Regions from separate parts of the Fictibacillus sp. UD genome, predicted to be linked through region 1. Evidence: riboswitches for the same ligand, from Rfam matches in the RefSeq annotation. Region 1 holds a riboswitch; each other region holds the start of a gene.
What was found. Region 1 has a riboswitch for S-adenosylmethionine ahead of P8610_RS19975 (methionine ABC transporter ATP-binding protein). Riboswitches for the same ligand answer to the same signal wherever they lie in the genome.

Region 1 (7,867 bases):
CGAAGTGGTCCACTTACTGCTGCTTCCTTCCGGACCTGACAGGGTTCATGGGTCTCCGTTGCGCAGGACCCGGACATCAACACCACTTACGTCCGTCAGACCATACGTTGAACTAGCCGAGGAGAGGAATTCAACCTCGCTACAGCGGATTGCGAGTACAGGGCACCGCTACCTCCCCATCTAGCGCGACAAAGTGTATAACATTGTTAGATGCACAATCGAATGTGCAAGAATTAGTATACTATGCCTATAAAAAAAAATCAACCGTACAAGCTCTAAAGCTCCTTCTTTCTATCTTCCTTTTCCTTCCTTTTTCTGTCGCGAAGGTTTTTAAAAAAACTTGAAAGAATTTGACCGCACTCCTCCTCTTTAACACCTGAGGTCACTTCACATTGATGATTAAAGCGATCTTCTTGCAAAAGGTTCATCAATGTCCCTGCGCAGCCTCCTTTAGGATCAGCCGCTCCATAAACAACTCGGCTTACCCTTGAGAGAACGATGGCTCCTGAGCACATCGCACAAGGTTCAAGTGTTACGTAAAGAGTCGTGCCTTCAAGTCTCCACGCCTCTGTCTCCCTGCACGCTTGATCGATCGCTAAAAGTTCCGCATGCGCAATCGCTCGTTGTTCTGTTTCACGCAGGTTATGAGCACTTGCCAATATATGATCATCTTTTACTAAAATAGCGCCGATTGGAACTTCCCCGATATCTGCTGCTTTTTCCGCTTCCTTTAAAGCAAGCTCCATATAATATTCGTCTTTTTCTAAGATCTCCATAAATTCGCTCCAAAGTTTTAGTTGTAAGAGATTATACAAGAGGTTTTGCTAATAATAAAGAAAGGAATGTTTTTATAACAAGCTGTTTTGGGAATCAATGTTGATTTTGAAAGTGGTTGATTTCCGTTCCAGGTGCTTCGCTTTCCGCGGGGCAGACGGTGAGCCACATTCGTTACGTTTCACTCTTAAGTGTCTCACCTGCCCGCCTGTCCCGCAGGACAAGGAAGGCTTCGGCAGCGACACATCGCACGAAGAAAATTTGAAGTTCAATTTTCGAGGAGTCTCGCACCTTGCACTCCAATCAACTTTTCAGTGAGGACGGTAAATAAAAGCAATAACCTTTATATAAGAGCATTTAGATAACAACCTAAAAAGAAAGTGAGGGATATGTTTTGGCACATCAACAGAAAAATGAGAAGAAAATCCCTGTCGCTTTGCTTATTATTGACGTGATTAATGACTTTAATTTTCCTGAAGCGCCGCTTTTGTTAAAAACTTCTGAGCCGATAGCCGATAAGATTGTTGATTTAAAGAAACGGGCAAAAGAAGCAGGCATACCTATCATCTACGTGAATGACAATTTTGGACAGTGGCAGTCAGACAAGCAAAGACTTGTGGAATACTGTTCGGCACAAGCTGGAGGGGAGTTTGTGAAAGCATTACAGCCGGACGAAGACGATTATTTTGTTATTAAACCGAAGCACTCTGGATTTTTTTCGACACCTTTATCAACGTTGTTAAATGAACTGGGTATACAATCACTGATCCTATGCGGCGTAGCAGGAAACATCTGTGTCCTTTTTACCGCTAACGACGCTTATATGCGAGGCTTCACCCTTCATGTACCTTCTGACTGCTCAGCCTCTAATATAGAAGAGGATAACGAAAGAGCATTGCTGCTTATGGAAAAGACGTTAAACGCTGATATCACTCCTAGTGGTGAGTTAGATCTTCAGGCAATCATAGAACAGGCTGAGAATGATAAACAAAAAACAATGTATTAAGCTGTTTTATTGAAGTTTTTAACCGATAATCTATCCACCTTTTCCAAACGTATGCTACAATATTCTTTGTCTGTAATTTTTCGTTTGTTATTTGAAAGGGAGGAAAAGGAAGATGAGTTCAACCCCCTTTATCGCAGTTGAAGGGCCGATTGGCGTAGGGAAAACATCACTGGCAAAAGCCATTGCAGAGCACTATAACTTTCAATTATTAAAAGAAATTGTAGAGGAAAATCCTTTTCTCGGAAAATTTTACGACAACATTGATGAGTGGAGTTTTCAAACCGAGATGTTTTTTCTTTGTAACAGGTATAAACAGCTTGAAGAGATTAATGGTCAATTTCTTTCAAAGCAGGTCCCTGTCGTTTCTGATTATCATATTTTCAAGAACCGTATTTTTGCCGGACGTACGCTAAAAGACGGTCATCTTCACAAATATATGCAGTGCTTTGATATCTTAACAGAAGACATGCCTGTACCAAATATGATCATATACTTAAATGCGAGTCTAGATACACTTTTAGACCGTGTTCGTAAACGCGGACGATTTGTTGAGCAAAACATGGAGCCAGCTTATTTAGAACAACTTGCAGCTGATTATGATACATTTATGTCTGCCTTTAAGAAAGAGCACCCTGAGATTCCGGTGCTGACCTTCAGTGGAGACGAATTAGATTTTGTTGCGTATGAAACGGATAAAGAGAAAATCTTTTCCTTAATCGATGCAACTTTGAAAAAAGGAGAAGTTGCGCGATGAACAAACTAATTCAATACGGCATTCCAAATGATGCTGTCATTACAGTAGCAGGGATGGTCGGAGCAGGTAAATCGACCTTTACAAATGCACTAGCTGAAAAATTAAAGTTTCGTACATCCATGGAAAAAGTCGATAACAACCCATACTTAGAAAACTTTTATCATGATTTTAAACGCTGGAGTTTTCATCTGCAGATTTTCTTTTTAGCTGAGCGATTTAAAGAGCAAAAAAGAATGTTCGATTATGGCGGAGGATTCGTGCAAGACCGCTCTATTTATGAAGATACAGGGATCTTTGCACGCATGCACTTTGATAAAGGGAATATGTCAGAAGTGGATTATGAGACATATACTCACCTTTTTGAAGCGATGGTCATGACACCATACTTTCCACAGCCGGATTGTTTGATCTATTTAGAAGGTTCTCTTGATGATATTCTAGCTCGTATTCAAAAACGCGGCCGCAAGATGGAGCAAGAAACACCTGTTTCTTATTGGGAAGAAATGTACGATCGCTATGAAAAGTGGATTACGTCCTTTAATTCATGTCCTGTGCTGCGAGTAAACATCAACGACTACGACCTAAGAGAAAATCCTGAATCGATTGATCATATCGTAGAAAAGATTGCACAAAAAATTGAAGCGAAACGAGAAGTTCGCATATAAACATAGAAAACCCCGGAACTCAACTCTATGAGTCCGGGGTTTTGCTTTATCTATTTCTTCATCCATTCGGGTTTTCCGAAGCCTTTGAACTCCTTATCAATCACTTTTTCAAACTCTTTGGACTCCACCACTTCTTTAATATCTTTTGCAAAGGTTGATTCTACGTCTTTTGTGTTTACAACAACACGGTTACGGTACGTATCCGGCATGTTTTCTAATTGAATGGCATCAAGCAAGTCCATTTTGGCAGCAAGAGCAAAGTTACCAGGAACTGCTGCAACATCCGCACTTTGTACAGCACGTGGAAGCTGGGCCGCTTCTAATGGTTTAAATACTAAGTTCTTTGGATTATCTTGAACATCTTTTTCAGATGCAGTCAGTTGATTAATACCTTCTTTGATCGTAATCAGCTTTGCATCTTCAAGCATGATCAAGGTACGCGCTAAGTTAACAGGATCGTTCGGAATGGCTAACGTACTGCCTTCTTTAATCTCATCAACAGATTTAAACTTATCGGAATATAGTCCCATCGGTGCTGTTGGAACTATGATTACTTCTGAAAGCTTTAAGTTCTTTTCTTTAGCGAAATTCTCCATATAGACTTTGTGCTGAAAAAGGTTAGCGTCCAGATCTCCTTTAGAAAGTGCCATGTTCGGCTGAATGTAATCACTGAATTCGATCACTTTAACTTTATATCCTTTTTTCTCAAGGGAGGGCTTGATCGCTTTGTTGACCATGTCTGTATATGGTCCCGCTGTTGCACCAAGTGTCACTTCCTTGTCTTTAGATGCATCTGATGAAGATGAGCAGCCAGCTAAACCAAAAGCTAGCAGTGCAGTTAGTAGTGAAAGTATGATTTTTTTCATGTTGATCCCCTTTATATGTTTTTGAAAATACTAGTTGCTCTTGTATGTTGTTGGTTTCCGTTCCATATGCTCGCTTTCCACGGGGCGTACGGTGAGCCTGCTTTGCGCCATTAGGAGTCTCCACCTGACCGCTCGTCCCGTAGGAGTCTCGCATCTTCCACTTCAACCAACTTTTCGATGGTGTCTCGTTAAAACCGATTAAAGATAAGCCTTTATCGCCTCTTACCTTTAGTGAAAAAAATTATCTCTTATTCACAGCCTTCGCTGCGCCGTCTCCGATGACTTGCATGAGCTGGACGATGACGATTAGTAATACGACAGTTGTGAGCATGATCGTGTTGTCGTAGCGATAGTAACCAAAGCGGATTGCGAAGTCTCCGATCCCTCCGCCGCCGACGATACCGGCCATGGCTGAATAGCCAAGTAAGCTGATTGCGGTGACCGTTATCGCCTGAACAATTCCTGGCTTCGCTTCTGGAAGGAGAACTTCCCGAATGATCATCCATGGCGTTGCACCCACTGCAACTGCCGCTTCGATCACTCCTTTATCGATTTCTCGTAAAGAAGTTTCTACGAGCCTTGCAAAGAACGGAATGGCTGCAACTGATAAAGAGACAGATGCTGCTGTTGGTCCAATTGTTGTTCCGGTGATTAATTGTGTTAAGGGTAATAATGCAACTAATAAAATAATGAATGGTACAGAGCGGATCAAGTTCACAAGTATACCCGCTATCTGCTTGATCCACGCGTTCTCAAACAACAAACCTTTGTCAGTAACAAACAGGATAATTCCAAGGGGTAATCCCACAATTAATGAAACACCTAGTGATATGGCGACCATATACAACGTTTCAAAAAATGCCTTATTTAAATCTGGCAGAATGTTAAATATTGAATCAAGCAACGTTCTTCACCACCTCAAGATTTTCTATACGGCTTTCAATATAAGTAATCGCTCGTTTTACCTCTGTCTCATCACCAATCAGTTCCATAATAAAGATTCCGAGCGGCGTTTCCTGGATATATTCAATCTTTCCATGAAGGATATTTCCTTTTACTTTAAAGTTTTGGAAAAGCTCAGAAACAACGGCTTCTTCTGCGATCGCTCCCTTAAATTGAATCTTGATCACGGTACCTTTTCTATTCTTCAGCAATGGTTCCGGCAGATCCATCTGTATAACGGAACTGATAAATGTTTTCGTTAATTCTTTTTCGGGATTTGCAAAAATGTTATAAACATCACCTGACTCGATGATCTCCCCATCCTGCATGACAGCCATACGGTGGCAAATCTCCTTTACGACTTCCATCTCATGCGTGATGAGTACAATCGTAATTCCTAACTTTTTATTAATTGATTTTAAAAGTGAAAGGATGGACTTTGTAGTATTCGGATCAAGAGCAGATGTAGCTTCATCACAAAGTAATACCTTCGGGTCATTGGCTAGAGCTCTCGCGATACCGACTCGCTGCTTCTGTCCGCCACTCAACTGAGAAGGATATTGATCTTTTTGATTTTCTAATCCGACCATCTTCAACAGCTCTTGTGTTTTGCGATTGATCTCATCCTTTGTTTTTCCTGCCGCTTTTAAAGCAAACGCGATATTTTCAAAAACGGTTTTTGCGCTGATCAGATAAAAGTGCTGAAAGATCATGCCGATCTTAAGCCGCTCTTCTCGAAGCTCCTTTTTCCCTAACGCGGTTATCGATACTCCGTCGATGAGTATGTCCCCTGATGTTGGTTTTTCCAATAAATTGAGACAGCGAAGTAGCGAACTTTTTCCGGCACCGCTGTAGCCGACAATACCAAAGATCTCTCCTTTGTCTATTGATAGCGATACATTCTTCACACCAACGATTTCTTTTCCTTTTGCTTTATATATTTTGGTTACCTCTCTAACCTCGATCATCTGTCATCCCCCTCAACATATATAAAAGCCCTCTTCATTCTATGGAAGAGGGCGAATAAGCAATCATCGACTTATCTTCCAGAATGAACCTATCATTCTGCAGGAAGTAGCACCGTTCCATGATGGAGGTTGCCGGACGTCATAGGGCCTGATCCCTCGGTCTCTCTTAATAAGCATTTCATATTGAATTAAGTATAGTTGTCATCATACTCCCTGTCTAAAAGTTCTGTCAATACTAAATTTTATCACTTTAAAGTGTTAGCGCTTACATCGCTGTAATGGAAAGGGAACGATTTTTTTACTGAATAACAGCATTGAGTCTGATGAAACTTTATTGAGTCTTTTTAAAGATTATTGGGTCTGAATGCTATGTTATTGGGTTTAAATTTATAGAATTGAGTCTCTGCAAAATTCGACTAGCATGCATATAAAAACACAACAAAAAAACCACCTGATGCAAGATCAAGTGGTTTGAATATGTATATGGAGGAGGTAGAGGGATTCGAACCCCCGCGGGTCGTTAAACCCCTGTCGGTTTTCAAGACCGATCCCTTCAGCCGGACTTGGGTATACCTCCGTGTGACTGACAAGAACTATATTAACATGAGGACAAATATAGTGTCAACGCTTTTTGAGAAAAAAATTCAAAAAAAGAGAGGGAATTTCCCTCTCTTCATTTTACTTAATTACTTCCTTATTACCCATGTAAGGACGAAGCACTTCTGGAATCACAACCGTGCCGTCTTCTTGCTGGTAGTTTTCCAAGATCGCAGCGACTGTGCGTCCGATTGCTAATCCAGATCCGTTAAGCGTGTGAACGAATTCCGGCTTCCCTTTCGCATCTCTGCGGAAACGGATTTGAGCACGGCGCGCTTGGAAGTCTTCAAAGTTAGAACAAGAAGAAATCTCGCGGTACTCGCTGTAGCTCGGCAGGTATACTTCAATATCGTATTTTTTAGCAGCTGTGAATCCTAGGTCAGCTGTACACATGCTGAGTACACGGTACGGCAGGTTAAGAAGCTGCAGTACTTTTTCAGCGTGTCCTGTAAGCTTTTCAAGCTCATCATAAGAATCTTCTGGCTTAACGAAGCGAACAAGCTCTACTTTATTGAACTGATGCTGGCGGATTAAACCGCGCGTGTCGCGTCCTGCAGAACCTGCTTCAGAACGGAAACATGCGCTGTACGCTGCATATGTGATCGGAAGTTCTTCAGCTGTTAAAATCTCTTCACGGTGCATGTTCGTTACAGGAACTTCAGAAGTTGGAATTAAGAAATAGTCTTCTTCGCGAATTTTAAACGCGTCTTCTTCAAACTTTGGTAGCTGTCCTGTACCAGTCATGCTTTGACGATTTACCATGTACGGAGGAAGAACCTCTGTATAACCGTGTTCGTCTTCGTGAAGGTCCATCATAAAGTTAATTAAGGCACGCTCTAATCGTGCTCCAAGACCTTTGTAGAAAGCGAATCGGCTGCCAGTCACTTTCGCTCCGCGTTCAAAATCAACGATGTTTAAGTACGTTGCGATATCCCAGTGTGCTTTTGCTTCAAATGCAAACTCAGGTACTTCACCCCAGTGACGAACTGGAACGTTATCATCCTCTGTCTCACCAACAGGAACACTTTCATGCGGCAGGTTAGGAAGCGTCAGCATGATACCGTGAAGGTCTTCTTCTACTTGACGCAGTTCATCGTCCATCGTTTTAATCTTGTCGCCTACTTCACGCATCTCTGTAATTAGGTGGTCAGCGTCCTTTTTCTCACGCTTAAATTCCGCTACCTGCTTAGAAACTTCATTACGTTTAGATTTTAGAGCTTCCGTTTCACCGATCAACTCACGGCGGCGCTGGTCTAGTGCCTCAAACTGATCCAATCCAGAAAGATCTTCACCAC
Region 2 (7,867 bases), on a different contig from region 1:
CTGGTGCGACTACAACGTGGGCTTTCTCCAGCAAATAGTCTGCGAATGTTTCAGATGTGTATCCTTCTGGTACAGGAAGCCAGCAGAAAAATGATCCTTTTGGTGCTTCAACGTTCCATCCGTTTTCATTCAAACGCCCGATGAACGCATCACGGCGGCGTTCATAAGTATCGACCAATTCATCCACACATTGCTGTGATCCGTTAAGCGCTTCTGCTGCAGCATGCTGCACCGCTCCAAACAAGCTCACATAAAAATGGTCTTGCAGAAGATTAATAGATTCGATAACAGACTCGTTTCCGACAGCAAAACCTACCCGCCATCCTGCCATGTTGTACGTTTTTGAAAGCGTATAAATTTCGATCCCGACGTCTTTTGCTCCTTCAACTTGTAAAAAGCTTACTGGTTTTTCACCATCAAAACCAATCGCACCATACGCAAAGTCATGACAAACTAAAATATCATGCTTTTTAGCAAGCTCGATCGTCTCTTCAAAAAACGCTTCAGTTGCTACGCCGGCTGTCGGGTTATTCGGGTAGTTTAAAAACATAAGTTTCGCTGTATCAAGTACCGAATCTGAAAGTTCATCATAACGCGGCAAAAAATCGTTTTCTTGGCGAAGCGGCATCGTCTCCATTTTCGCTCCTGCCATCGCTACACCTGACCAATAGTCCGGATATCCTGGGTCCGGAACGAGCGCAACATCCCCTGGATTTAAATAGCACTGTGATAACTCTACTAAACCCACTTTTCCACCAAAGAGTACGGCAACTTCTTTCTCTGAATCGAGTGACACACCATATTCTCGTTCATAAAAATCTGCAGCTGCCTGCTTCAAAAATCCATGTCCGCGAAACGGTGAGTATTTATGATAATCAGGTCTGTCAGCCCCCTCTTTTAGAGCTTCAACAATATGCTGAGGCGTTGGCTGATCTGGATTTCCTTGTCCAAGATTAATAACGTCATAGCCTTGTTCTACATAGTGAGATACTTTTTTTACAAGCTTGGCGAAAAATTGCTCTGGCAGCTTCCCCATTACTTCGGCCTGTTCAAAACGTTTCACATCGATCACTTCCAGTCTAATTTGAATGTTCTTGAAATTCTAATCAGTTATGTTATACGCTTAAGGAAATTCTGTAAAGACTTTTTTACACGATGGGGGTCCAATTATGAAAATTGCCTGTATACAAGTAGATGTCCAGTATGGCAATCCTGATAAAAACTATGAACACATTGAAAATAAAATACGTGAGACGGTAAATGCGCATCATCCTGATACGATTATTCTGCCAGAACTTTGGGATACAGGATATGACTTAACTCGCTTAGATCAGATTAGTGATCACTATGGAGAGCGTGCTAAAAACTGGCTAAGCAAACTATCAAAAGAGCTTAATATTAATATTGTCGGTGGATCTGTCGCGTTTCGGGACGGCAACTCTGTATACAATACATCCCTTACTTTTAACCGAAACGGAGAGCATATCGGCACTTATTCAAAGGCTCACCTGATTACGCTAATGGAAGAAGAGAAATACATCTCACCTGGAAAAAACAGCAGTCTGTTTACAATTGACGGCAATCTTTCTTCTGCTGCAATCTGTTATGACATTCGTTTTCCAGAATGGATTCGTGCACCGTTTGTTAATGGAGCAAAGATTTTGTTCGTTCCGGCACAGTGGCCGATCCAAAGACAGACTCACTGGAGAGCACTTCTTATCGCGCGTGCTATTGAGAATCAATGCTATGTTGTCGCGTGTAATCGTGTCGGGAAAGATCCAAACAACACGTTTGCTGGTCAATCCATGATTATTGATCCTTGGGGAGATATCATTGCTGAAGCTTCTACCCATAGTGAGGAGATTCTGACAGCAGATATTTCTCCGAGTTTAGTAGACGAGGTCCGTTTGAAGGTTCCAGTATTTAACGATCGACGAACCGATCTTTATTAATTTTTTTAAAAATTTGTTGTTGACAGACCTTCCTATCACGTTGTAGTATAACGATTATGAATTGCGCGAATATTAACACGCATTAAAAAAACGAATAATTTGGTCTCTTATCAAGAGCAGGTGGAGGGATATGGCCCGATGAAACCCAGCAACCGACCGTAATACCATTGTGAGATGGGGCGCCCGCATTATACGGGGAGCCGCTGATATGATTTCAGCGTATGGCACGGTGCTAATTCCGGCAAAACAACATGTTTTGCTAAGATAAGAGGCGCGGGAGAACTAACATTCCGAGCCTCTTTTCTTATACGAAAAGAGGCTCTTTTTATTTGTATCTATTCTATTCTTAGAAATTGCTTGTGATGGTTTAGCAAATTCTCTTCATTGCAAGTTGATTGAAGTGTAAGGTGCGAGACTCCTGGAGGATAAGCGGGACAGGTGAGACACCTATGTGCGCAACGCGCAGAGGTGGCTCACCGCACGCCCCCCGGAAAGCGAGCATCCTGTAACGGAAATCAACCACTTTCAAGAGCAACAATGCTATACAAAAACAGCTTTTTATTTCAAATAAATTCCGGGGGGAAACAAAAAATGAGCGTACAAGTAAAACCTACATATGAACCGTTAAACGAACTAACAGTCCTTGAAGTCGTGAAGCCTCTAGATTTCTTTGATGAAGCTGAACAAAACAGCTTGTCTGTTAAAGAAATCGGTGATGGCAACCTTAATTTAGTTTTTCATATCGAAAACCCAGAATCAAAAAAAGCATTAATCGTTAAACAAGCACTTCCCTATGCAAAAGTGGTTGGTGAAAGCTGGCCCCTTACACTTGACCGAGCAAGAATTGAAAGTGAAGCTCTCTTAAAAGAAGCTGAATCGGTTCCACACCTCGTTCCAAAAGTTTATTATTCAGATTCAACATTAGCTGTTACGGTCATGGAAGATCTGTCGGATCATGTAATCCTTCGCAAAGGACTCATTGAAGGTCACACATACCCAACTTTGGCTGAGGATATTGGAACATTTGCTGCTAAAACAGCTTTTTATTCCAGTGATTTTTATCTGCATCCATTTGAGAAAAAAGAACAAGTTGGACGTTTTTCAAACCCTGAACTTTGCAAGATTACCGAAGATTTAGTGTTTACAGATCCGTTCTTTAATCATGATACGAACGATTTCCCCGCTGAACTTCAAAATGAAGTCGAAAAAATTTGGAATGACAAAGAACTGCTTAGAGAAGTAGCTCAACTGCGATTTACGTTTTTAACAAAAGCTGAGATCCTGCTTCACGGTGATCTTCATTCAGGCAGTATCTTCGTTAAAAATAATTCTACTAAAGTGATTGATCCTGAGTTTGCTTTCTACGGACCTGCTGGTTTCGATATCGCTCACTTTATAGCGAATCTAGCTCTTAACCATCTGTCACAGAACGCTCATGCAAAAGAGCCGTTCAATCGTGAATCTTTACAGTCTTACCTTTTACAAACGATCGAGAAGACGTGGAATACGTACAGCGAAACATTTACACAGCTGTGGAACGAGAAAGCGACGGATCCTTTTGCTAAGACAGAAGGCGTTTTAGAGAACTTCTTACAAAAAACGTTCCAAGAAGCAATCGGTTATGCAGGCTGTGAAATCATCCGAAGAACAATCGGTCTTGCCCATGTTGCAGACCTTGACACCATTCCGCAAAAAGAAGTGGAACTGTTTTATAAGAAAAAAGCATTAGAGCTTGGAAGTGCTCTTATTAAAAACCAAAGTAAAATTACAAACATCACAGAATTGACTGACTTGATTAGAGGTGCTTAAGAAATGACTGTAGCTGAAAAATGGGTTCCTTCTGTTCGTTACAGAGGCGATCATCTGCTTATATTGGATCAACAACAACTTCCCCACCACACCGTTTACTTGAATGTAACAACGATTGAACATGTATGGGATGCAATATCAAAGCTTAAAGTTCGCGGAGCTCCCGCGATCGGTATAGCTGCCGCTTTCGGTCTTGCGCTATGGAGCAATACAGAAAAAGAAAATGATCTTCAGCAGTTTTTAGAAAAACTGCAAACACAAAGAGACTATCTTGCCTCTTCCCGTCCAACTGCTGTTAATTTATTTTGGGCGATCGATCGTGTCGTCGCTTCAGCTCAAGAAGCATCATCAGTTACAGGCGCGAAGAAAAGAATTGAAACAGAAGCTCTTTCCATTCAAGAAGAAGATGAGAATACGTGCCGTAAAATTGGTGAATATGCCTTGTCCCTTCTGCAAGATGGAGATGCGGTAATGACGATTTGTAACGCTGGCGCTATCGCTACAAGCAAATACGGAACCGCTTTAGCTCCGTTTCATCTCGCAAAAGAAAAAGGATGGGATCTATCGGTTTACGCGAACGAAACACGGCCTGTTTTGCAAGGTGCTCGACTGACTGCTTGGGAACTTCAGGCAAATGATATCGATGTGACGCTCATTACTGACAATATGGCAGCACATACGTTAAAAACAAAAAACATTAAAGCGGTAATCGTAGGCTGTGACCGTGTAGCTGCAAATGGAGATACGGCAAATAAAATTGGTACGTTCGGCCTTGCTCTGCAAGCTAAAGCTTTAGGCATCCCCTTTTATGTTGCCTGCCCCCTCTCTACCTTAGATCTTAGAACGGCAAGCGGTGATGACATACCTATTGAGGAGCGTCCTGAAGAAGAAGTTACTCATCTAAACGGTATCCGCATTGCACCTGAAGGGATTAAAGTATTCAACCCCGCTTTTGACGTAACGCCTGCGGAATACATTTCAGCCATCATTACGGAAAAAGGCATCGTAAGCGGCAATTATACAGAAGCATTATCAACACTAAAGGAGGAACAGAAGTGAAGCCCTACAAAGTACTAGCAACAGCTTTCCTGACAGCATCTCTGCTTTTAACAGGGTGCACAAGTGAACAGGATGCACTTACAAATAAAACAGAAACAAAACCAGCATCAGCTACTGAATCAAAATCTAAAGAAACCAAGTCAGCAGCAGCATCGAGTGAAGTTCCAGATCAGCTTCAAAAACCATTAAAGATCGCATCCATTAATCAATTTTCAATCGGGACATTCTCTTCGCAATATATTAGCGGCGTGAAGAAACAGGTTGAAGAATTCGGTGGTGAGGTTCAGATCTACAACGCTGATAACGACCTTTCAAAAATGGCTGCTTACGTCGAAACAGCGGTTAACCAGCAGGTTGATGGGATTTTAATCGACCATGGACGTGCAGATGCAATCGCTCCAAGTGTAAAGAAAGCGGTCAAAGCAGGAATTCCTGTAGTCGCGTTTGATAGCGACATCAACATTCCAGGTGTTACTGTAATCGACCAGGATGACTATAGCCTCTCTTGGAATGCTCTTCGATCGATGGCTCAAGACCTGAACGGTAAAGGTGAGATCGTCTATGTGTGGGTTGGCGGTTTTACACCGATGGAACGAAGAAACGTAATGTATGAGGCTTTTAAGAAACGCTATCCCTCTATAAAAGAAATCGCACGTTTTGGTACGGCGACGCAGAACACTGCTCTTGATACACAATCTCAGATGGAAGCTCTTCTTCAAAAGTACCCGAACAAAGGTGATATTGATGCGGTATTTGCGCCATGGGATGAATTTGCTAAAGGTGTAACTCGTGCGATTCAGCAAGCTGGCCGCGATGAGATCAAAGTATACGGAATCGATTTAAGTGATGAAGATCTTCAATTGATGCAAGAAGAAAACAGCCCATGGGTATCCACTGCAGCAACAGATCCTGCTGATGTTGGAAAGCTGCAAGTACGCTTCCTCTATCAAAAAGTTGCAGGTGAAGAAACGCCGCAAATTTATAGCGTTCAGCCTCATCTTGTTGAAAAAGAAGATCTTCCAAAATCTAAAGTTTCCATGGATGAGATCGGTAAGTACGTGGAAGGCTGGGGTAAATCAGAAGCTGGCACTTCACCTTGGATGGAAAACTTAAAGAAGGCTAATCAATAATGACTATACTCTCATTAACTTCTATACAAAAGTCGTTTGGTGATCAAACTGTACTAAAAGGAGTGGACTTTACCGTAGCTAGCGGTGAGGTCCATGCTCTTTTAGGAGCAAATGGTGCAGGAAAAAGTACATTAATGAAAATTTTATCCGGTGATTATGAACGAGACGGGGGCATCATCACGATAGATGATAATAAACAGCACTTTAAAACTCCTGCCGATGCTAAGGAAGCTGGCATTGAAATGGTTGTGCAAGAGGTCGATACAGCTCTTGTTCCTTCCTTAAGCATTGCAGAAAACGTTACGATGAATGCTTTCATCACGGGACCGGCATTCTTTTCTTGGAGAAAACGGCATAAACGGGCTAAGGAACTTTTAAGAAGAGTTGGTTTGGATCTTGATCCCTCTCTTCCCCTCTCTCATTGTTCATTAGCTGAAAAGCAGTTAGTTCTTATTGCAAAAGCTCTATCTCGTGAAATTTCATTTATTATTCTCGATGAACCTACAGCTGCCCTTAGCACGAAAGAAGCTCAACACCTTTTTAGCGTACTTCGCGAACTTCAAAATCAAGGCGTCGGAATTATCTATATTTCCCACCGATTACCCGAAGTAATGGAGCTTTCAACTCAAGTTACGGTCTTAAAAGATGGCTACGTCACGCTTCAAAATGAAACTTCTAAATGTACATCGGAAGAAATCGTGCGGGCCATGTTAGGAAACGAACTGGTTGAACTTTTAAATGACGATGAAGACCGCGTTTTGGGAGATACCCTGTTAGAAGTTAAGAATTTTAACGTCCCAGCTACAAGTGAACGTATTTCATTGTCAGTACGAGAAGGAGAGATCGTTGGAGTAGCTGGCCTTGTTGGTGCAGGAAAAACAGAAACAGCAAGAGCTCTATTCGGCGCTGACCCATCAGGTGACTATCTATCTATTAAAGGTAAAAAGATAAGAATTACGAACCCTCTAAAAGCCATCTCGTCAGGCATTGGGTTTGTTCCAGAAGAACGCCGCAAAGAGGGCATACTCGTTGATTTTAATGTTGTGGAAAACTTAACGCTTCCTGTATTAAAACAGTTTACGAAGTTTGGTTTCATTCAAAAAAGACAAGAAAAAGCTGAAGCTGAAAAATGGATCAAACAGCTTGGTATTAAGACACAAAAGTCATCTCTGCTTCTTAATCACTTAAGCGGCGGTAATCAGCAGAAAGCTGCTATTGGAAAGTGGCTATTAAATGACGGAGAGGTTTTCATTTTTGATGAGCCAACAAAAGGAATCGATGTAGGAGCAAAGCAAGATGTGTTTCAGTGCATTAAGAATTTAGCGCAAAACAAAAAAGGCATCCTCTACTTCACGAGTGAGATCCAGGAGCTGCTCGCTTTTTGTGACCGGATCCTCGTCATGTACGATGGAAAAATTGCTGGAGAACTGAGCAAGAAAGAGGCTACTACCGAAAAAATTATGCAATATGCAACAGGAGGTCATTATGGCACAGTACGTTCATAAAGAACATGTAGAGAATGACATAAACAGAACAAAATACACATTTCAAGAGAAGATTTTTCCCTTTCTCTATCGATACGGAACACTTCTTGTTATTTTATTAACAGTAATTGGCTTTAGTCTTGCCAATGACAAGTTCTTAAGCTATCAAAACTTTACTGATATTCTGCGCTCCGTTTCTATCATTACATTGCTGGCGATCGGTGTAACGATTTCTCTTATTGTCGGAGGCTTCGACCTTTCAGTAGGTTCAACTGCTAGCCTTGCAACCGTTACGAGTGCCGCAGCTCTTGTACTGTATCGCCAGGAAACGATCATCGCCATTCTAATCCCAATTGTGATTGGACTTTTAGTAGGTCTATTAAACTCGTTCTTCGTTGTTAAGGTAAGACTTCCAGATCTTCTTGCAACACTT
Region 3 (7,867 bases), on a different contig from region 1:
ATAGGCGGAGACATCACGCTTGTTAAACGTCCTGAGAAGAAAGAATTTAAAGCCTATCATCTCGATCCTAGTGATACAAGAAAGACATTTAGGGATTTGGGATGGAAAACCGTTGTTGGTTTTCAAACGAGAAATCCCGTTCACCGTGCACATGAATATATCCAAAAAACAGCGCTTGAAACAGTGGATGGTCTCTTCTTAAACCCGCTTGTGGGTGAAACAAAGTCTGATGATATACCAGCCGATGTTCGAATGGAAAGCTACCATGTTCTTTTGAAAAACTATTATCCGAGTGATCGTGTCTTCCTAGCTGTGTTTCCAGCCGCCATGCGCTATGCAGGACCTCGTGAAGCGATTTTCCACGCTCTCGTTAGAAAAAATTATGGCTGCACACATTTTATAGTAGGCCGTGATCATGCAGGAGTCGGTAATTATTACGGGACATACGAAGCACAAGAAATCTTTTCACAGTTTACAGAGGGTGAGATTGGCATACAAACACTTTTCTTTGAACACAGCTTTTTTTGCAAAAAATGTGAAGCAATGGCCTCTTCTAAAACGTGTCCTCACTCAAGTGAAGATCATGTGATTTTATCTGGAACAAAGGTACGAGAGCTGCTTCGTAATGGTGAACTGCCGCCTAGCACTTTTAGCCGTAAAGAAGTAGTAGAAGTCTTAATAAAAGGGCTAAGAGAACAGGAAGAAAAAGAGCGAAAAGGAGATTCAAATGAACAAACCACACAATATCATCTGGCATGATAGCTCGATTACAAAAGAAGATAGAAGAAAACAAAATAAACATTCCAGTTTTGTTCTTTGGTTTACCGGTCTCTCTGGTTCTGGCAAGTCAACGATTGCAAATGCTGTCGCCAAAGAACTATACGAGCGAAACATTCGGAACTATGTACTGGATGGAGACAACATCAGAAATGGATTAAACCGTGATTTATCGTTTTCAGATGAAGATAGAACGGAAAACATTCGCAGAATCTCTGAAGTTTCCAAGCTGTTTGTAGATAATGGAACCGTTGTGCTAACAGCATTTATCTCGCCATTCATAAAAGATCGAGAGAAAGCAAAGGAAATTGTTTCAGAAGAAGAGTTTGTTGAAATCTTTGTTGATTGTCCAATTGAAGAATGTGAGAAAAGAGATCCAAAGGGATTGTACAATAAAGCGCGAAAAGGTGAAATCCGTGACTTTACTGGAATTGATTCACCTTACGAAGAACCGATATCACCTGCTCTTACCATTCATACGAACGAACAAAGCGTTACCGAGAGTGTTGAGGTCATCTTAGACTTTTTGAAAAACAGGAATCTGATTTAACTAACGATAAAGGAGATCGAAAACGATGGCATATGAAAAAGCGTGGGCAGATAATCCGAAGATTAATAAAACAGAACAAAAAAAGCTCGTAAAAGATGGGTTAAAGATATTTGAAGATATTCCTCTTTACGCACAAGGTGGCTTTTCTTCTATTCCGAAAGAAGAATGGGATAGTTTCAAGTGGGCCGGACTTTATCTGCAGCGCCCTAAAGAAGACGGATACTTTATGATGAGGGTTAATGTTCCATCAGGAATTTTAAGCTATGAACAAGTTAAAGCTCTTGCTCATATTTGCAAAGATTATGGAAGATCTGTTTTTGATATAACGACACGTCAGGCTATTCAGTTTCATTGGCTGACAATCGAACAAATTCCCGACATTTTTAGTCGGTTGGAAGCAGTTGGGTTATCGAGCGCTGGAGCATGCGGAGACATTACCCGAAACATTATGGGTAACCCAATTGCAGGCATCGATCCATATGAACTATTCGATACAACAGAAATCGTAAAAGAAGTATATGAGTTCTTTCAGCATAATGAAGATTTCTCTAACTTGCCGAGAAAATACAAAATGTCCATTAGTTCAAATGTGAACAATAGTGCTCACGCTGAAATTAACTGTGTGGCATTTACGCCTGCTTATAAAGAGGTTGAAGATAAAGAGATTCCAGGATTTCATATAAAAATCGGCGGAGGTCTATCATCTAGACCATTCTTAGCACAACCGCTTGATGTGTTTATTGAACCGCATCAAGTAAAAGAGGTTTCCATCGCGATTACTACGATTTTCCGTGACTACGGATATCGGGAAAAGCGTCACCTTGCACGTCTTAAATTCTTGATGGCGGATTGGGGACCGGAAAAATTTAAAGAAAAACTATTAGAATACACTGGACCCCTTCACTCTAAAGGAAAAGATGCGCTCAAAAAGTGGAACGGTGGCTACTTTTATGGTGTTCATCCACAAAAGCAAGAGGGATTGAGTTATATCGGTTTCAACGTACCTGTTGGCCGACTTCATGCTGATGAGGTATTAGAGCTTGCTGAAATTGCAAAGATATACGGAAACGGTGAAATTCGAACGGTAAATTCTCAAAATTTAATCATTCCTAACGTAAAGCATGAAAACGTTGAGCCACTCTTAAAAGAAGGCATTTTCAAACGCATCACCACACAGCCTCTATCTTTCATTGGTCATTCTGTTTCTTGTACCGGTATCGAGTATTGCAATTTAGCACTTGTTGAAACGAAAGAACGGATGCGCCGAATAGCAGAAGTTCTCGATCAAAGAATAGCCTTGGACGTTCCCGTTAGAATTCATATGGTAGGCTGCCCTAACTCATGCGGTCAGCGTCAAATCGCAGATATTGGCCTACAAGGCGTATTGTTAAAAACAAAAGAGAAAAAGATGGTTCAAGCCTTTGAGATTTATGTTGGAGGCACACTTGATGATGGAGGAAAGTTTAACGAAAAGCTAAAAGGAAAGTTTCATGCGGATTTGCTTGATGAAGTGTTGCTGCGCTTCCTTAAAACCTTTAAAGCTGCGAAACTTCCATCAGAAACCTTTTTTGAATATATAGACCGCGTTGGTATACAACAGCTTCAAAGTAATCTTAACCAGATTGCTGAAGAATTAGAAGAAAAAGTCTCATAAAATGGGGGTCTCGCCATGTATCTTTACAGATTTGAAGTCATTTCAAAATCAACGGTTATTCCTGTTGTGATAGCCGCTTCTACAGATGAACAAGCTTTTCAGTTAGTTGACATAGAACTTGAGAAGTATTTTTTGAAACAGCCTAATGTTGACGAGATCTCTCTTTATGAAAAGAAAAGAATTCGTACGGGCAACGGGTTCGTGCTTTATGAACGTGAAACGATATTAAATCCTTAAGGAGTGATGATGATGGGAAAAGTATATCTTGTCGGAGCTGGACCGGGTGATCCGGGATTGATAACTGTAAAAGGTCTTCGTTGTATAGAAGAAGCAGACGTTATTTTATATGATCGATTAGTGAGTAAAGAACTGCTATCTTATGCAAAACCGAAATGCGACTTAATTTATTGCGGTAAACTGCCGAACTACCATTTCATGAAGCAAGAAACGATTAACAGTTTCTTAGTTAAACACGCTCAAAAAGGAAAAGTAGTAACTCGGTTAAAAGGCGGAGACCCCTTCGTGTTTGGAAGAGGCGGAGAAGAAGCAGAAACACTTGCAAAAAGCCGTATTCCGTTTGAGGTGATTCCTGGAATAACATCAGGCATTGCAGCACCAGCTTATGCAGGTATTCCTGTTACACATCGAAACATCGCTTCAAGCTTTGCGGTCGTTACAGGTCATCGAAAAAAGGGTGAAGATGATGAACTGAAATGGGAGAGTCTAGTGAACGGTATTGATACGTTAGCGATTTATATGGGAGTGGGCAACCTAGGTTATATTTGTAAACAATTAACGAGACACGGAAAAAGCAAAGAAACACCAGTTGCCCTTGTTCAATGGGGATCTTTAGAGAATCAGCGAACCGTTACAGGTACACTGGATACGATTGAGGAAATCGTGGTTAGAGAACAAATTGAGAATCCGAGCATGATTATTGTCGGTGAAGTCGTTCGTCTTCGCAGTGAACTGAAATGGTTTGAACAGCTGCATGAAGAACCGAGTAAGCTTGCTGCCATAAGCGGGGCCTTGTAAATGAAGGCATTGCTCTTTATCTGTCATGGCACAAGACTGAAAAAAGGACGAATGGAAGCGGAAGAATTTGTGAGACTTTGTATGGCACAAGTTGATGTTTCAATAAAAGAGATTTGTTTTTTAGAGCTTGCTGAACCTTCTATCGCTCAAGGTTTTAAAACGTGTATACAAAAAGGTGCAACGAGTATCTCTGTTATTCCTGTTTTCTTATTAAGTGCTAATCATATAAAAATGGATATTCCGCAAGAACTTCACCACTTGCAGAATAAATATCCAGGAGTAGAAGTGATTTACGGGCGTCCCTTCGGTGTACATGAAGCCATTCCGCATTTATTGTGGGAGAGAATTATGAACAGTGCGGTCAAGCTAAAGAAAATTACACATATTCTCCTTGTAGGCAGAGGCAGCACCGATCCAGATGTTAAGCAGGACCTAGAAGCAATAGCGTCAAACGTTCAAAACCATTACGGAATCCCTAGCATACAAGTTTGCTTTCTAACTGGTTCAGAACCGAGCTTTGAAGAGGCTCTATGGAATAGTCGCGAGTTGTATGACCAAGTTATCGTTGTGCCGTATCTTCTATTTTCAGGGTTGTTAAGAAACGGGATGAAACATACGATAAGCCGCTATCAGCAACAATCTAAACAAATTGTAACTCTTTGTGAGACACTCGGCTACCATCCGATACTAAAAGAAGTTTTACTCACACGTATCAATGAAACACTTGAGACTAAGAAATATGCATTTTCTTAAAGTGCGAGGAATGCTATGTATCCCATACATGTAAACTTGTCTGGAAAAACTGTTATTGTAGCAGGCGGGGGTTTGGTAGCTTACCGTAAAATTAAAGATTTTTTGAATGAAGAAGCAATAATTACTGTAATCAGTCCAGCGGCTGTTAACGAAATTCAGGAATGGCATTCTGAACAAAAGTTAACTTGGATCGAAAGAGAAGTGAAACGTGAAGATTTGGAAGAAGCATTTCTAATCATTGCGGCTACCAACTCTAATGAAACGAACTCTTGGATCGCTTCTCATGCTAAAACGAATCAGCTCGTAAATGTGGCTGATCATTTGGAATTAGGAAACTTTATTGTTCCTAGTGTTATAAGAAGAGGTAGACTACTACTCTCTGTTTCAACTGGTGGAGCGAGTCCGAGTTTATCCAAGTCAATAAAAAAAGAGTTGCAGCAAACATTTAGTGAAGACTATGAAACGTATTTAGAATTTTTATTTGAATGCAGAGCTATTATAAAAAAGGAATATCCGGAAGCATGCCGAAGATCATTATTAAGAGAACTAACAGATTCCCGCTTTTTAAGTGATAAAGAAAAACAAAATGTCTATAAACAGGCATTAATGAACAAAGTTGATCGAAACCTAGCTAGTAAAACAACAAAAGAATAGACCTTATCAAGAGAGGTTGAGGGAGCGGCCCTATGATACCTCAGCAACCAGCAGCTTTTTAAGCTGAAATGGTGCTAATTCCTGCGAGTTCATTTGTAGACTCGTAAAGATAAGAAGACCCCGGCGCATAAGAAAAAGTCTTCTTTTATAGAAGGCTTTTTTATTTTTTATAAAGGAGGCTATTATGAGTTTAATCACAGACTTAGAACAAAACAAGATACTGATTGGTGATGGTGCGATGGGTACGCTTCTGTATTCCTATGGATCTGACTTTTGTTATGAGGAGTTAAATCTTTCTCAAGCAGACCAGATTTATAACATTCATCGTGCTTATCTAGATGCAGGAGCTAACATCATTCAAACCAATACGTATGCAGCGAACTATTCGAAGCTCGAACGTTATGGCCTTCAAGATCATGTAAAAGAGATTAATAAAGCGGCTGTTTCAATTGCTAGAAACGCAGCTCAAAATGAATATGTTGTGGGTACGATCGGTGGAATACGTGGTATTAAACCTAATAGCATCTCACTAGATGAAATCAAGCGCAGTTTTCGCGAGCAGTTATATTGTTTATTAATGGAGAATGTAGACGGCATACAGTTAGAAACGTATTATGACCTGCAAGAGCTTGAAACGGTTTTAGAGATTGCTAGAAAAGAAACTTCTCTACCTATTATTACTCAAGTGTCATTGCAGGAAGTGGGATTTTTGCAAGACCGTACACCGATCTCGGAAGCGTTGAACCGATTAGAGAACATTGGAGCTGATGTTGTTGGTTTAAACTGCCGTCTAGGGCCATATCACATGCTGAAGACGCTTGAAGAAGTACCATTGCCAAATTCCGCTTTCCTATCAGCTTTTCCGAATGCTTCGCTCCCTTCGTATACAGATGGCCGTTTTATATATGAAGGAGACGCTGATTATTTTAAAGAGTGTGCACATTTGTTTAGACAGCAAGGTGTACGTCTATTAGGTGGCTGTTGTGGTACAACGCCTGCTCATATTCGTGCCTTCTCTCAAGAACTTAAAGACTTAGAGGCTGTAACAGAAAAAGAAGTAAAGCAAGTAAAAAGAAAATTGGTTATTCAGTCAGCATCAAAACCTAACTACGTTCCACTTAGTGAAGAAGTTAAAAAAAAGCAATCCATCATTGTTGAATTAGATCCCCCGCGCAAGTTAGACACATTGCGTTTTATGGAAGGAGCAAAAGCCTTAAAAGAAGCGGGAATCGATGCACTTACCCTCGCTGACAATTCGCTTGCTTCACCTCGTGTATGTAACTCTGCATTAGGATCAATTGTTCAAAAGCAACTTGACCTTCGTCCGCTCGTTCATATTACGTGCCGCGACAGAAATTTAATTGGTCTTCAGTCTCACTTGATGGGACTTCACACACATGGAATTCATGACATACTTGCAGTTACTGGAGATCCTGCAAGTGTCGGAGATTTCCCAGGTGCTTCGTCCGTATATGATGTTACATCTTTTGAACTTATAAAACTTATAAAACAGTTTAATCAGGGTTTATCTCTTTCTGGAAAAGAGCTGGGAGAGAAAACTTCTTTTACGGTCGGAGCTGCTTTCAACCCGAACATCCGGTCCATTGACAAAGCCGTCGATCGTTTAGAAAAGAAAATTGCTTATGGCGCAGATTACTTTATAAGTCAGCCTGTTTTTTCAGAGGAGAGACTTATTGAAACGTATGAATCAACAAAACACATTGATAAACCAATCTATATTGGCATCATGCCGCTAACTTCATCACAAAACGCAGAGTTTTTACATCATGAAGTACCAGGAATAAAGCTTTCTGACTCTGTGAGGGATCGCATGAGCAAGTTTAAAGATGATCCTACTCAAGCCCAGAAAGAAGGTTTGCTAATCGCAAAATCATTATTAGACACAGCTATGGAACTCTTTAACGGCATCTACTTGATTACTCCATTCATGCGTTATGAACTAACTGTGGAATTAGCACATTATGCGAAAGCGAACCATCCATCACTACTAGCCAGGAGGTCACAGAATGCTTAAGTCATCAATCGAACAGCAACTGAAGTTAAAGATTTTAGTAATGGATGGAGCTATGGGAACAATGCTTCAAGAAGCAAAGCTTACACCAGATGATTTTGGCGGTGAAGAATATGACGGCTGTAATGAGTATTTAAATGTAACAAGACCTGATGTTATCCTGTCCATTCATCATAAATACCTTGAATCAGGTGCTGACATTATCGAAACCAATACATTCGGTGGAACGAATCTTGTGCTCGATGAATACAACCTGGGACATCGAGCTTATGAGATCAATAAGCTTGGAGCTTCCATTGCCAGAAAAGCAGCTGATGCTGTTTCAAGAAAGGAATGGCCTCGTTTTGTTGCGGGCTCACTCGGTCCAACAACAAAAACGCTCAGTGTTACAGGGGGTACGACGTTCGATGCT
Region 4 (7,867 bases), on a different contig from region 1:
ACTCATTTCTTTTTCAGTTGCCCGTTCAAGCTGTTCGACAAGAGGTGGTTTACTGACAGGGATTTTCGGTGCTTCACTTATACGCCCTTTAATTTTAACCACGATGTCGATTGCAGGAGACTGTTTGACATTCTTAATATGGTACTCTGCTTTTGATGAGATGTTTTGGATGGTGAAGAAACGATCTTTGGTAAATTTCACTTCATAAATCCCTCGTTCAAACGATTCCATTAGCAATTTAAGCATAAAGGATTCTTCAAGGTTAAGTTGCCCGACCATCTTATCATCTTTTAAGATTGCGGTTCCTTTCACCCTGATGCGATCTCCTTGTTTTTCTAATAACGGCAAGTTAGGATCCATTCCTTTTCCGTAAAAGGTGTACAAAAAGCGATGAAGATTGGAGTCTGGGATATTAGAACGCATATTTTGCTGTAAAAGCTGAAACAGATATTTAGAAGGTGTTTCACTAAGTGGGTACTTCTGATCCAACAGCGGTTTCGTACTTCCCTGAACGACAGACAAGTATAGATCACGTCCTAAAGCAGGATCACGCTGCAGGGTATCAACCAATTTATAGATGCCTTTTTCCGCTAAACGATTATCATACAAGGCAACCTCTAAACGGCCGACTTGAAAAGGCTTTGGCGATTCGGCTTGTTCGAGAGCTCTCGCCATTTTACTCGTATGTGTTATTGTAGTAAACACTTGAGAGATAGGCGGTACATCTTCTCCACTTTGAGGAATGGCGACCATCGCGTTTAATTCAACTTTGTTTTTAGAGTGATAATCATAGCCGACCGCTGATACGAGCTGGATGTCTTCTAAAATTCTTTTACTCGGAAAACAACCGGTGAGTAAGGATACTGAAATGATGATGACAAAATATTTTCTAACCATGTTTTGTTTTCCTCACTTTTGTCAAAATAAGCTGGATCACAAAAAGGAACGGAATGTAGAAGTACAGAATGTAAAAGCCAATGTTAGAAACACTGCTGTTCAGGATGTCTACCTGCTGCCGATCGATGACAAGGATACATGAAACAAAGACGACCAAAAGTAATGCTCGTAACGCACTTTTTTGCTTGATTTTATATAACCGGTGCAGGCCGCGGCTGACAGACCACAACCCGATGCATAGGTTAGGCAAGATAACGAAAAGCCAGAGTGCGATTCCTGCGTATTCGAAACGCTGTGCAAAAGGCAGGTCCACGATTTTCCAAAGAGTGAGTGTTGCCCAGATTGTGTGCTGCAGCTGCTCTTGGTTGTAATAAACAAACGAAACGAATATGGTGATAAAGTAGGTGAATATCGTAAAAAGATTGCCAAAGTGTGCCCATTTTTGAGACTTTTCCGGTTGTTTCAGAAACGGCAGGTACAGTAAGATCAATTCAAATCCTAAGTAATTAAGTGTAACGCCTTTCGTTGCCGCTAAGATCTCAGTGATTGAATGGTCAAAAATAGGCAAAAGATTTGTATAATGAGCATCTTTAAGAGCGTAATATTTTAATAAAAATAGAGGCAGTGTTATGAAAAATCCTAATACTGCTAATCCAGCAACAGCTCGTATGCCTCCGACTACAAATGAATAGGCAAGCACCAAAAAGAGGATGGCGATTACCCCTGTCCCGAGCTCTGGGAACATCCAGATTTGAATCACTTCGATATAGGTTCTTAAAACGGTTATAACTGTCGAGATGAAATACAGCAGCAAGAGTAAACTTAACAGACCGCCAACCCATCTTCCAAACAAATTGCGATGAACGCCAACTATATCGGTATTCTCTTTTAAAAGAATGCGATAAATCATCCAAATGATTATGTTGAATGATAGGCCTCCAAGCACTACTGCGATCCAAGCGTCATGACCTGCAGATTTTGCGATGTACCGTTCGAATCCGAGGATACCAACACCAACCTGCATCGTCGTGACCATGTAAAAAACCATATAGGGTGATATCTGTTTGTTTTCACTAATCTGAGACATACATACCCCTCTTTTTTAGTCCTCTATATCATGCTTTTCATTTGAGCGCTTCTTATTCATCCTTTTTTTATCGCTAGGTCTTAATGAGACTGGACGGTTGTATTGCGAACTGAACGGCATACGAATGAGGGCATCTTTCAAATCGTTCATACGCAGCGGATAAAGCGGCGCAATATATGGTCTGCCAAGTGACGTTAACTTCAACAGATGAGATAAGATGAAAGCAAAGCAAATTGTTACACCAAGAACACCTAAAAATTGTGCAAACAATAAAAAGGGAAAGCGCAGCAGACGGATCGTGTTACTCATCTGATAAACAGGTGTTGTAAAAGATGCGAGCGCGGCTAACGCGACAATGATCAAGAGAACATTGCTTGTGAGTCCAGCTTGAACAGCGGCCGTTCCAATAACAATACCGCCTACGATCCCGATCGTCTGACCGACTTTAGTTGGCAGTCTCGCTCCTGCCTCGCGCAGCAGCTCGATTGAAAGTTCTAATACCATTGCCTCAAGGATAGGCGGAAAAGGAATATCATTTCGTGACGCGACAAGTGTCGCCAACAGATTTTCAGGAATCATCTCATAATGAAACGTTAAAACCGCGACATAAAGTGGTGTGGATAACACGGAAAACATGACTGCCATCAAACGGATCAAACGAAAAGCAGAAGCTAAAACCCAGTTTAGGAAGTAGTCTTCAAAGGCTGAGAAAAACTCAACGATTGTTGTTGGTCCTGTCAGTGCATGTGGTGAACCGTCCGCCATAATGGCAACTTTTCCTTCCGCCAATACACTCGCCACACGGTCAGGACGTTCAGTGTCAATCAGCTGTGGAAAAGGTGAGTTTCCATTGTCAGAAATCATTTGGTTGATATAAGAGCTGTCTACAACATGATCATATTCAATATCATTGACTCGTTGGATCGCCGTATTTACGTTTTCAGGATCAGCGATTCCATCTATGTAGATAATGGCAACTCTTGTTTTCGTGAGTTTACCAACGCGCACCTCTTTAACTATAAACTCTGGAATCGGCAGTCTTTTTCGTATGAGGTTCAAGTTCGTATCGAGTGATTCTACGAATGCTTCTTTAGGACCAACTACGCTGAACTCGGTTTCTGGAATCGAGATTTGCCTATTCTCTGTTGAAAGACTGGGTATCATCAGACATTCTGTATCCTCTTTATTCATCTGTAAAAGAATAAAGCCTTCTGTTACCTTGTTTGCGATATCGCGAACATCTTTCGTTTTTACTATGCCATCTAAAGGCAAGTGTTTCTGTACATCATCCAGATTTTTTAGGGGAAGATCTGTGATATAAGGCAATAAATCACGGTGAACAAATTCCGGGTTTACGAGAGTTTTAAAATATGAGATATAAAATGTGCTCGCAGATGATTGTTTAACGGTTGAAAAGTCGGCAGAAGCACTTAATTTTTGCATCAACTCTTGAAAGGTTAAAGAATCTCGATTATTGGTCTGTTTTGGTTCGGGCTGTTTTTTCTTTTTCTTAAAAAAGTTCACGTGTGGCACCCACTCGTTTTTGAAGTAAGTTATTTTCCTAGCATTTCCTCTGGATTTAATAATATTCTTTGTGTGCGAGGTTGTCGGTTTTATCTCCCTTAAGAGAAAAGGTGAGTGTTGCCATTGCTGCAACGACAGAATTAAGAAACACAAGGAGTTCAGAATAATTCGAAAAAAGTGTTTGACATTACATGGATTTCCTGTAATAATACAAAGTAATTTGATATGAACACTCTTATTAAGAGCAGGTGGAGGGAATTAGCCCTATGAAACCCGGCAACCATTCGTACTGAATAGTCAGTATGGAAACGGTGCTAAATCTAACAGCGGTCACGCTGAGAGATGAGAGGAAATCGGATCTTTTTTCGAGAAGCCTTCTGTCTCTTTTATGAGCTCAGAAGGCTTTTTGCATGCTGCCTCTTGAAGAGTTTTTATCAAACAAAAATATAGAGAACTAGAGGATAGGGGATTAGATCATGAAAAGAATCATTCAAGTTTTACTCGCAAGTTTGGCAGTGTTTGTGTTAACAGCTTGTGGATCATCAGCAGCAAATGGCGGGGAGAAAACCGAAAAGCTCGTCGTTGGGGCATCGAACGTACCGCATGCTGAAATCTTAGAAGAAGCAAAACCACTTTTGAAAGAAAAAGGAATTGACTTAGAAATCGTTAAATTCCAAGACTACATTCTGCCGAATAAATCACTTTATGAAAAAGAAATCGATGCGAACTACTTTCAGCATATTCCATATTTAACACAGCAAGTGAAGGACAATCCAAAGTACAAGTTTGAAAACGCAGGTGCGGTTCATCTCGAGCCTATGGGAGTTTATTCGAAAAGACATAAGTCATTAAAGGATCTTCCGAAAGGCGCGAAAATTATCTTAAGTAACTCAGTAGCTGAGCACGGTCGAATTCTTTCCATTTTTGAAGCAGAAGGACTAATCAAGCTAAAAGAAGGAAAAGGCTATGAAGCGCAGCTAAGTGATATTGTAGAAAATCCGAAGAACTTAGAATTTGTGGCAGACATTGACCCAGGCCTTTTAACGAAGGCATATGAACACGATGAAGGCGATGCGATTGTAATCAACACAAACTTTGCGATTGATGCTGATCTGAATCCGAAAAAAGATTCTATCGCACTAGAAGGGTCTGAATCACCATTTGCGAACATCATCACGGTTCGTGAAGGAGACAAAGATAAAAAAGCAATCAAAACATTGCTAGAAGTGCTTCACTCAAAAGAGATCACAGACTTTATCGACAAAGAGTATAAAGGGTCTGTACTTGCAGTAACAGAGTAAGCGAAGAAGAAGCTGTCACGAAGGAGAATCCTCCTTAATGGCGGCTTCTTTTATTTGAAAGTCACTTTACAAAAATGAAAGCAAGTACAATAGAAGAGTTTCCGCTAATGCTTTGCTATAATCAAATGTAATCAGACATTGCTGTGGAAGGAAGAAATGAAGTGAGAAGAAGGTATCATATGATGATTTGCCTAACGATGCTCATCGTATTTTTAACGGCATGCGGAGGACAGGGGCAAGATCAATTGAACAAACAAAAATCTCAAGACAGAGTGGAACTTACCATATCAGCCGCAGCTAGTTTGCAGGATGTGTTAAATGAAGTCGCCGCTGTCTATGAAAAAGAACATCCGAATGTAAAGATTACATATAACTTTGGAGCGTCAGGAGCACTGCAACAGCAGATCGCACAAGGTGCACCTGTTGATCTGTTCTTCTCAGCCGCAGAAGATAAATATGATGAACTTGTAAAAGAGGGATTCATCGAAGAAAACTCAGGAACAGATCTTTTGCGTAACGAATTGGTGCTAATCGTTTCAACCAACTCAAAAATAAACAGGTTTGAGGATTTACCGAAAGCCAACCGAATATCAATCGGAACGCCAGAGTCTGTGCCAGCTGGAACGTACGCGAAAGAAACACTTGAAAACTTAAATCTATGGAACGAGACCGAAAAGAAAATGGTCTATGCAAAAGATGTGCGTCAAGTATTAACCTATGTAGAAACGGGAAACGTAGACGCTGGAATCGTTTATAAAACAGATGCCGTGATCTCGGATAAAGTAAGAATTGCAGCAACCGCAAACGAGCAAACACATTCACCTATCGTCTACCCCGTTGGTGTTATTAAAGACAGCTCACACCAGAAAGAAGCCAAGGAGTTTTATGAATTCCTGAAAAAAGAAGAGTCGATCAAAACCTTTGAAGACAATGGATTTAAGCAGGTAGAAAATTAGATGGCGATCGACTTTTGGTCACCAGTCAAACTGTCGTTAGGAATTGCACTAGTTGCGGCAATCCTCGTAATCGCTGCAGGTTTATTTTTTGGACGGATGATGGCTCACAAAAAATTTAAAGGGAAATCTGTTGTTGAAACGTTCTTTTTACTGCCATTAGTGCTGCCGCCTACGGTCGTTGGTTTTCTTCTGATTGTTTTATTCGGGAGAAATGGTCCAGTCGGGCAACTCATACAATGGTTATTTCACCAGCCGATCATGTTTTCATGGTGGGCCGCAGTAATCGCGTCTTCGGTTGTTGCATTTCCTCTCATGTATCAATCGGCAAAATCGGGTTTCGAGTCCATTGACGGAGATATTGAAAATGCGGCACGTGTAGATGGAGCGAATGAATGGCATGTTTTTATGAGGATATCCATTCCTTTAGCACTTAGGGCCATCATATCCGGTGCCATTTTAAGTTTTGCCCGAGCTTTGGGAGAGTTCGGTGCAACTCTCATGTTTGCGGGGAATATTCCTGGAAAAACGCAAACGGTATCTACCGCAATCTACATAGCGATTGACTCTGGTAACATGGATCTTGCCTGGATGTGGGTAGCAAGTGTTGTTGGAATTTCTTTCTTGATGTTAATTTCTGTAAATCGAGTAAGGGCTTAATTCTCTATTGTTGCTCACTTAATACCTCTATTGCTACTGCATACTTGCTTCTAGGCAGGTAGGCTAGCTTTAGAGGTTTATTTTTATACTTCTCTATAAAACTGGATCTTAGAATAGATTGTTGAGCAAAATGAAGAGTTGTTCCCTGTATTGTAATGGTTGCCACAAAATCTCTGCCGTTTTTCGAACCATCGTACGTAATTTTAGAGGGAATCCCTTCAACACTTTGAAATTTCTCATGATCATAAGCTGTTTTATCTCTAAAAAGCTGAACAGCGCTATGGGCAAAAACAATTGAACATATGAGCGTACCAGCAATCAGTAAAGGAACGAAAATCTTTTCAATCACTTTCTCCATCTTATAATGAACTAGGAAGATGGACATAAAAAGTGAAAAGATCGACCCTCCTAGCCAGTAAAGGCCTTCAGACAATACGAGGTGCTCATGATATATAGAATTCGACAAAAATAAACTAACCACCGCAACAATCATTAGAAAAAGCATCGTTATAAGAGTAATTGTCTTTGGAGTACGAAAGCTTCTTGTTCTCGTCATACTTCGCTTTCTTGCCTTTTCCATGTTTTATCACTCCTTATCTTGAATATATTCGTTCCAGAATTCGCCCTATTCCTTTTTAAAAAAATCGAAGGATATAACAAAGCGGTGACGAATAGCTGTATAAATCATTAAAGGAGAACCGTTGTTTATGAAACTATCTCGTTCGCAAAATGCAGCTATCCAGTTCTTTGAGGAATATGCAATAAACCATAAAGATGAGGCATGTGAGTCAATCAGACACATTCTAAAAATGGCGAATATCCCAGTCCAATTATATGAAGACGCTGTTTTGAAAATAAAAAAGAATGCAAGAATCGCTCTGCACTTTCATCCAGATCGGCCAAACTCAAGTTTGAAAATGGTTGCCGAAGCCATACTGCTCGACGGAGTTTATAAAAGTCAGTTTGAAACACTGCTTTCGAACGGAAGCGTTTCAGCATACCCTGGCGGATTGCGTGATACGTGGGAAGAAAGAATTTTTGGAGGAGCGTATCAATTGGAAGGAACGACCAACAGCCATCGTCCGAAATATGGCGCTTTGAATCTGATGCTGCATCCAGACGGTCCAGCTCCTCGTTTTGGTTCGTGTTATTTTCTGCTTTCTCCTGGAGTCTCCAAACGCTCAACGTTCACGTATTTAGATTCTCATCAAGATCCTGTAGAAAAGGGAACGCTGACTGAGTTTGATATGATTTTGTCGGCTTTGCTGGCAGAGATTTTCACAAGGGATTTTGCCATTGGTGAAAGGAATCTTACACCAGGAAAACTAATCAATCATCTTCTATCCAACCTAGATAAGGCAGTACTTGATCCATCCAAGCAACAGGTGATTCGTAATCTTAATCATTATATTGAAGCTCAAGTTCATGGTGACATTTCTTTAAAG

Region 2: another riboswitch for S-adenosylmethionine. It lies ahead of mtnK (S-methyl-5-thioribose kinase); the one in region 1 lies ahead of P8610_RS19975 (methionine ABC transporter ATP-binding protein).
Region 3: another riboswitch for S-adenosylmethionine. It lies ahead of P8610_RS06805 (bifunctional homocysteine S-methyltransferase/methylenetetrahydrofolate reductase); the one in region 1 lies ahead of P8610_RS19975 (methionine ABC transporter ATP-binding protein).
Region 4: another riboswitch for S-adenosylmethionine. It lies ahead of P8610_RS04780 (MetQ/NlpA family ABC transporter substrate-binding protein); the one in region 1 lies ahead of P8610_RS19975 (methionine ABC transporter ATP-binding protein).

The regions. Positions count from the first base shown of each region.
Region 1 covers NZ_JARUHH010000025.1:6,504-14,370, reverse strand. Annotated here, with positions in the region: RNA gene ffs (signal recognition particle sRNA large type) at 1-189, opposite strand, end outside; gene tadA (tRNA adenosine(34) deaminase TadA) at 276-776, opposite strand; gene P8610_RS20005 (cysteine hydrolase family protein) at 1,169-1,780, shown strand; gene P8610_RS20000 (deoxynucleoside kinase) at 1,893-2,534, shown strand; gene P8610_RS19995 (deoxynucleoside kinase) at 2,531-3,199, shown strand; gene P8610_RS19990 (MetQ/NlpA family ABC transporter substrate-binding protein) at 3,250-4,065, opposite strand; gene P8610_RS19985 (hypothetical protein) at 3,983-4,219, opposite strand; gene P8610_RS19980 (methionine ABC transporter permease) at 4,307-4,969, opposite strand; gene P8610_RS19975 (methionine ABC transporter ATP-binding protein) at 4,962-5,975, opposite strand; SAM riboswitch class I at 6,044-6,151, opposite strand; tRNA gene P8610_RS19970 (tRNA-Ser) at 6,460-6,552, opposite strand; gene serS (serine--tRNA ligase) at 6,654-7,867, opposite strand, start outside.
Region 2 covers NZ_JARUHH010000012.1:38,113-45,979, forward strand. Annotated here, with positions in the region: gene P8610_RS15845 (pyridoxal phosphate-dependent aminotransferase) at 1-1,063, opposite strand, end outside; gene P8610_RS15850 (carbon-nitrogen family hydrolase) at 1,170-1,952, shown strand; SAM riboswitch class I at 2,057-2,223, shown strand; gene mtnK (S-methyl-5-thioribose kinase) at 2,544-3,761, shown strand; gene mtnA (S-methyl-5-thioribose-1-phosphate isomerase) at 3,765-4,820, shown strand; gene P8610_RS15865 (sugar ABC transporter substrate-binding protein) at 4,817-5,950, shown strand; gene P8610_RS15870 (sugar ABC transporter ATP-binding protein) at 5,950-7,455, shown strand; gene P8610_RS15875 (ABC transporter permease) at 7,436-7,867, shown strand, end outside.
Region 3 covers NZ_JARUHH010000003.1:92,818-100,684, forward strand. Annotated here, with positions in the region: gene sat (sulfate adenylyltransferase) at 1-759, shown strand, start outside; gene cysC (adenylyl-sulfate kinase) at 728-1,327, shown strand; gene P8610_RS06780 (nitrite/sulfite reductase) at 1,353-2,981, shown strand; gene P8610_RS06785 (DUF3906 family protein) at 2,997-3,218, shown strand; gene cobA (uroporphyrinogen-III C-methyltransferase) at 3,231-4,016, shown strand; gene P8610_RS06795 (sirohydrochlorin chelatase) at 4,017-4,769, shown strand; gene P8610_RS06800 (precorrin-2 dehydrogenase/sirohydrochlorin ferrochelatase family protein) at 4,785-5,423, shown strand; SAM riboswitch class I at 5,424-5,539, shown strand; gene P8610_RS06805 (bifunctional homocysteine S-methyltransferase/methylenetetrahydrofolate reductase) at 5,608-7,458, shown strand; gene metH (methionine synthase) at 7,451-7,867, shown strand, end outside.
Region 4 covers NZ_JARUHH010000002.1:226,114-233,980, reverse strand. Annotated here, with positions in the region: gene P8610_RS04795 (Ger(x)C family spore germination protein) at 1-897, opposite strand, end outside; gene P8610_RS04790 (GerAB/ArcD/ProY family transporter) at 890-1,984, opposite strand; gene P8610_RS04785 (spore germination protein) at 2,000-3,508, opposite strand; SAM riboswitch class I at 3,741-3,857, shown strand; gene P8610_RS04780 (MetQ/NlpA family ABC transporter substrate-binding protein) at 3,985-4,809, shown strand; gene modA (molybdate ABC transporter substrate-binding protein) at 4,971-5,765, shown strand; gene modB (molybdate ABC transporter permease subunit) at 5,766-6,422, shown strand; gene P8610_RS04765 (hypothetical protein) at 6,427-7,002, opposite strand; gene P8610_RS04760 (DUF3626 domain-containing protein) at 7,130-7,867, shown strand, end outside.